Regions from separate parts of the Paenibacillus sp. J5 genome, predicted to be linked through region 2. Evidence: predicted binding sites of a transcription regulator. Region 2 holds the regulator's gene; the other holds the start of a gene.
The links. Region 2 encodes NrdR, which represses ribonucleotide reductase genes. Its sites were predicted from a motif close to AACACNATATATNGTGTT; they were not measured.
Positions count from the first base shown of each region.

Region 1: the regulator NrdR is predicted to act here: its motif matches at 1,908-1,925, upstream of ACY1JZ_RS22210 (anaerobic ribonucleoside triphosphate reductase).

Region 1 is NZ_JBUEDD010000013.1:154,261-157,684, reverse strand. It holds gene ACY1JZ_RS22220 (ABC transporter substrate-binding protein) at 1-57, shown strand, start outside; gene ACY1JZ_RS22215 (MGH1-like glycoside hydrolase domain-containing protein) at 88-1,737, shown strand; gene ACY1JZ_RS22210 (anaerobic ribonucleoside triphosphate reductase) at 1,969-3,424, shown strand, end outside.
Region 2 is NZ_JBUEDD010000008.1:248,534-251,957, forward strand. It holds gene ACY1JZ_RS16395 (right-handed parallel beta-helix repeat-containing protein) at 1-1,452, opposite strand, end outside; gene nrdR (transcriptional regulator NrdR) at 1,663-2,136, opposite strand; gene ACY1JZ_RS16405 (alpha/beta-type small acid-soluble spore protein) at 2,272-2,487, shown strand; gene ACY1JZ_RS16410 (lytic transglycosylase domain-containing protein) at 2,858-3,424, opposite strand, start outside; gene coaE (dephospho-CoA kinase) at 3,421-3,424, opposite strand, start outside.

The sequences.
Region 1 (3,424 bases), on a different contig from region 2:
CAGGGGGTAGCCGATTTCTATAACGGTACGGTTCAAATTTTCCAAAATAATCAGTAAGCCCGCGACCGGGTCATGGAGGTGTCATCATTGAAGGAGAGACTGCTTCAGAGGCTGCGCGAGCTGCAGATTGAGGAGAGAACGGGGACGCTGAAGAAGGCAAGCGATCAGCCTGTTCTAGAGGAGTGGAAGCGCTCTGGCGTGAAGTTCACCGCCTCGTCGGGTCGGCTGGAGAAGGTCTATTATCTTGCACTCAGCAAGCTGCTGGATTGCATCGTGCCTACGCTGGAGGCCGGGCCCGTGCTGCATGAGGGAGGCATCTATCTGGGATGCTGGCTGGAGAGCACGGGAACGATCAATACGGAGGTGCTATCCCGTTATGTACCCTCCGTTGCCCGTTCAACGTATGAACTGTTCGCTGATTATCAGCGTGAGGATGGGCTAATGCCCTATAAGCTGACGCAGGAGGGGCCGGCCTTCCGGCAAATCCAGATGGTCACACCGCTGGCCAGGAGCGTCTGGAATCATTATCTTCTTCATGGCAAGGATGAGCGCTTCCTGCGCAAAATGTACAGCGCGATGAAGCGGCAGGATGCGTGGCTCGCCCGTTATCGCAATACCCGCGGCACGGGCTGTGTGGAGGCGTTCTCTACCTTTGATACGGGACATGATCTGTCCCCGCGCTTCTGGCATGTACCGGATACCCCCTATTGGAATGATCCGACGCGGTATCATCCCGATTCGCCGCTGCTGCCGTTCCTGGCTCCTGATTTGACAGCGAATGTATATTGTCAGCGTCTCTATCTGAACCGAATGGCAGCGGTGCTCGGTGAGCGTGAGGAGAATTGGCAGCGCCTGGCTGAGCAAAGTCTGGAGAGTCTTATTCGCCATTGCTATGATGCGGAGGATGAGTTCTTCTATGATGTGGATCGCAACGGGGAGTGGGTGCGGGTACAGTCGGATGTGCTGTTGAGGGTGCTTGCTTGCGAGGTGGAGGACAGAGCCTTCTTTGATCAGGCACTGAAGCGCTATTTGCTCAATACCAGCAAATTTTTTGCCAAATATCCGTTCACCTCCCTGGCAATGGACGATCCGCGGTTCGATCCCTCCTCCAGCTATAATACATGGGGAGGAACAACCAATTTCCTCAGCCTGATTCGGACGCCGCATGCCTTTGAGCATCATGACCGCCATGTGGAGCTGACCTGGATTATGCAGCCGATCATGAATGCGGCAGCTAATATGACCCGCTTCCCCCAGGCGCTCTCTCCATGGACGGGGCAGGAGGGCTTCACGCAGACGTATTCACCAGCGATTCTGTGCGTGCTTGATTTTGTGGAGCGGCTATGCGGCATTCTGCCGACCCCGGACGGCCAGCTCTGGTTCACCGGGCTGATCCCTTGGGATATGGATCATGGCGATGAGATCGCCCATGAGCTGGTCTATAGTCGGAGCGTGGATGGCAGGAGGTATGAGCTGGTCAATACGCAGGATCGTGCAGAGGTCTATCGCGACAGCAAGCTTCATCTCGCCTTCCCTAGCGGTGTAAGAGCCGTAACCGACCGGGAGGGGAAATTGCAGAGGCTGATTGGGATGACGATTAGAAGAGTGGAAGGAACTCTATGGTATGAGGGCCGTGAAATTCCGTTTGGCGTAAGTGGGAATGAGCAGTTGGATTATTGTGAGGGTCAATGGACGACGGTACTGGATATTGGCGTTGTCACTCCTGCCTATCGGTAGATTGATTGAACGGAAAATCGCTTCATTATGGGATGGCGAGTGTCTCCATCTCATGCATGAAGCGATTTCTTTTTTCTCATTTTCGTCACCAAATGTTAACCGAATTTCCACAGCAAGAAGCTCCTGAATATTTCAACAAGCACAATATGTTGTTATAATTTAAGTAGAATATAACTATATATTGTGTTTATTGAGATGAATAGATTACATAACGGGAGAGGGGAAAGGGATATGCTGGAGCTGAAGCAGCCGTCGTATGGCAGGGGGATGCTGGACGATGTGATTCATTTGGGAGAGGAAATTATTGCAGGGAGCAACAAGGAGCTATTGCGGGAGAATGCGAATCTGAATGGGGAGAGCTTCTCTGGCAAATCCGGCAAGCTTGGGAGCGAATATGCCAAGTGGTATGCAAGGAGCTTCGTTATGCCGCCGCGGCTCGTGGAGGCGATGGAGGATAATCGGGTGTATGTGCATGATCTGGATCACTATGCACTCGGGACGACTAACTGTATCTTCGTGCCGTTCGACAGGCTGCTGCGGCAAGGCTTCAATACCGGCAATGGCAGTGTTCGCCCTCCAGGCTCGATTATGTCGGCGATGGCGCTCGTCGCTATTATTTTCCAATCCCAGCAAAATGCCCAGTATGGCGGCGTGTCCGCCAATAAGCTCGATCATGATCTGGCGCCTTATGTGAAGCGCTCCTTCGTCAAGCATTTCCGCAAAGGGCTGGATTATTTCGGGGAGCAGGATGGCCTTCAGGATCAAGGGGAGTTCGGGGATTTCTCCATGGGACAGACAGACCTGGCAGAGCGATTTCCCGGCGCCTATCGTTATGCGTTGCAGGAGACGCGCGCGGAGACGATGCAGGCCGCAGAGAGTCTGATCCATAACCTGAATACGATGTCGAGCCGCTCCGGCGGACAAATTCCGTTCACCAGCATTAACTATGGCACGTGCACCACCCCAGAAGGACAATTGGTCATTGAAGCGCTGCTGACGGCGACGATGCAGGGGCTGGGCAGCGGGGAGACGCCGATCTTCCCGATCCAGATCTTCAAGTGCAAGCAGGGTATCAATCAGCAGCCGGATGATCCGAACTATGCTCTATTTCTCCTGGCTGCCGAATGCTCAGCGAAGCGGCTGTACCCGAACTTTGCTAACCTGGATGCTCCGATTAATCTGGCTTTCTATGACCCGACGAATCCAGATACGGAGTTTGCGACGATGGGCTGCCGAACCCGGGTTGTTCATGACCGATTCGGGCGCAATCATCTGTCAGGCAAGGGGAATCTGTCCTTTAACACGGTGAATCTGGTTCGTCTGGGATTAAGACATGGCATCGTCAGCGGGCGAAGACGAACTCCTGATGAGGCAAGCTTCTACAGCGAGCTGGAGGATAGCCTGGAGATAGCGCTGCTAGGTCTGCTGCATCGGTTCAGCATTCAGGCCGCACAGCCCGCCAAGGCTTCAGATTTCATGATGCGCGAGGGAGTATGGGAGGGAGGCGAGCAGCTCCATCCAGAGGAGCAGGTGGGCTCTCTGCTGCGTCATGGCAGTCTATCGATCGGCTTTATTGGATTGGCGGAGTGTATGAAGGCGATGTATGGCAGGCATCACGGCGAGAGCCAAGAGGTCTATGACAAGGCGCTGGGGATGATTCGCTATATGCGGGCGTTCTGCGATCGTC
Region 2 (3,424 bases):
CACGGCATGATCCTTGGATCCAAACGAGATGCCGTAATTGGCAGCAATGGCTTCATTACCGCGCAGATCAATCACATTGTCCCGAATGACCGCATGGGATTCATTCAGCCTCACGCCACCGTTGCACCGTTCGAGATGGTTCCCGGAGATGATGCAGGGGGTCGTATTGAAGCGTTGTTGCCCGCTCTCCACTTCGCCTCTTGACGGAGCATTCAACAGCTCGACTCCGAAACCGGTGCTTTCGCTGGCCTTGTTACCGGATAAGGTCACTTTTGACGATTCCGTCACCCGGTAGGGTACACCGCTGCAGCGCTGCACACTATTACCGCTAATCAATACATTGTCCGAATGCAGCGCATGAATCGCCGCCTCCGTCGTATTCGTCACCGTATTGGCAGAGACAGTCATATCCTTGCCTTGTACCTGAATACCGCTCCTGAAGCCCTCGATTACATTGCCGGTAATCGTAACGGAATTGCCCATATAGCCGCTGGAGACGCCGATGCCCATGATCGCTACCTTCTCATTGTCCTCTCTGTAGAACACGTTGTTCGCAATAACAGCATTAGCGCAATAGCCTGTACTGATCGTATGATCACAATGATTGCCCTCGATAATGACCTGATACCCGTTGTAGTTATTGATAGCTCCTTGTACATTGTCACGGAACACGTTGTTGCGGACGATGACCGTGAGTGCTTCTTCATAATCAACCCCGCCCTCGCCATAGTTTTCAATGTCCAGTCCATACTTGGGCTCATAGCCGCCGTTAATGCCCGCGTTGATAATGAGATTATTCTCCACCAATGCCCCATCGCAAGCAGTAATCGAAATATTGTTGCGGCCATTGCCATCCAGGGTGCAATTACGAATCGTCACCTTCGAGGATGGCGTATACGGATCGCTCGTGTTCAGAAGCCCCGTCGAAGCAACGAAGATGCCGTCGCCTGTGAAGTCCTTGATGCGAACATTGTCGATGACGATGTTGTGGCTTCCATGGCTGTAGATGCCAAAGCCGTACTCATGCGTATCCTTCCGCTTATCCCCATCATAGTCATGCTCATATCGTTCCCCGATCAACTGTCCGCCCTCAATCGTGACGTTTTGCGCACTTTTAAGATACAGACAGGAGTAGCCGAGGAAACCGTTAGCCTCTACCTTCAATCGCGCGTTTGGGTCCATAATGAGTCGAATGTCTGACGGCAGTTGCACGCCGGCCTCCTTTTGCGGTTCCCGGTGCGTCTTCGACACCCCGTCGATCAGATAGTCCCCAGCCGGGATGACGATTTCCGTATACCCTTGCGCCTTGGCACTGAGGATCGCTGTATTCAAGCCTGCGGTTGTTTCCTCGGCATGTGTTCCATCCGTATGAATCCCCCATTCCTCAGGCCGGATAACGAAGCGGTTCGTATACCTGCTATCCAGTTGCATGTCTGTGTTCTCTTGTTTCATTGTTTTTCCCCTTCCCTTCCAGGCACTGCTGTTCAGCGCCTCCGTTCCGTTATAGAACGATTATATTTATAGTTCCAAAAAGGAACATAAACTCATTATAAGAACAATCGTTCGTATTGTCCAGCATTTTCTACAAAAAAAATCCCCAGCCTGCCAGTACGGCAAACCAGGGCCCCTTCGTCCATGCTCTCCAACCTCTACTCTCTCTTGCTATTCACTGCCTGAGAGCGGATGCTTGGACAACAGATTATTCAGTTCCTTCATGAACATGTTAATATCCTTGAATTGCCTGTAGACAGAAGCGAAGCGCACATACGCCACCTCATCAATCGGATACAACTGCTCCATGACCAGCTCGCCGATCGCGAAGCTCTCGACCTCCGCCTGCGCAGTGGTGCGCAGCTCCTTCTCCACCTCGGAGACGATGACCTCCAGCTTCTCGACGGATACCGGACGCTTCTCACAGGCCCGAATCAACCCGCGCAAAATTTTATCCCGACTAAACTCCTCACGGCTGCCATCCTTCTTAATCACGATGAGCGGCGTCTCCTCAATCATCTCGAACGTTGTAAAACGCCGATTGCACCGCTCGCATTCACGACGACGGCGGATCGACTTGTTTTCATTGGCAGGCCGGGAGTCCAGCACCTTCGTGCCGCTGTAATCACAGTAGGGACATTTCATAACGGTCCCCTCCTTTCACTTATTGATGGCTGGAAGCCTGTTATCTTTTACCAAGCCAATAATGGACATATTGTTGTATGAAGTCTGAATTTGCGACACATAATACTGTTACCAACCGCAAGGAGGTGAACAACAATGAGCCAACGCAGCAGCAACCAATTGGTTGTACCACAAGCGACTGCAGCCCTCGACCAAATGAAATACGAGGTTGCACAAGAACTGGGTATCGCTATCCCACAAGACGGTTACTACGGCAACATGGCTACCCGTGATGCCGGTTCTCTGGGAGGCTACATCACTCGTAAGCTTGTACAAATCGCCGAGCAATCTCTTGCCGGTCAGTACAAATAATACGATCCTATCCTGAAGGCTCCTGGCCGTTCGCATCTGAAGCATGCGGCGGTCGGGGGCTTTCCATATTAGCCAGAGTATATATTTATTATAAATCAACAACCTGAGCATATCAAAGCAATATTAACCAATCCCGCGATAATATCCCCCTCACTCTCCAAATTCATGCGATAGCGACATTGACAATCCGCCCAACCGTGTAGTGGACTTCACCAAGCTGACGCTGAGCCTCATCGCCATTTCGCCATGCACAAGTTATGCGGGATTTCGTTGATTTCGTTCTCCTCAATCGAACTTTCAACAGACAAGAGATAGATGCCGGACTGGACAAGCTGCCCGATTCCAAAAAACGCCAGCCCGAAGGCTGACGCTAGAAATTAGAATATAAATCCTTGTATTTATCATAATAGTACATCACCTTCTGAACATAACGCCGTGTCTCGCCAAACGGTATATCTTGAAGGCTATCCAACTCTCCGTCCCATATCTGCTCATTCAACCAGCGGCTGACATTGCCCGGACCAGCGTTGTAAGCCGCGATGACCAGCGGCCTGCGGTGATTGAATTGCTTCTCCAATGACTGGATATACCATGTTCCCATCTGAATGCTCACATCTGCCCGATTTCGGACATCATCCAGGGTCACATGTTTGAACTTGGCCTTGTCTGCGATCCAGCCCGCCGTATCTGGCATTATCTGCATGATGCCGAGCGCTCCCTTATGCGACTCGCGCCCCGTCTGAAAGTTGCTCTCCACACGAATAATGGCCGCCACCAAGTACGGATCAACATCATAATTGGCTGCACTGGCTCGTATATCTTCTATGTACTCAATCGGATAAATCCAGCGCCCCAGCCACTCCGACTTCAGGAAGAGCAGCAGCAGCAGCCCAATGAATAACAGCAGCAGCACGCGCTTCTTGCGCAGCGTCCTCAA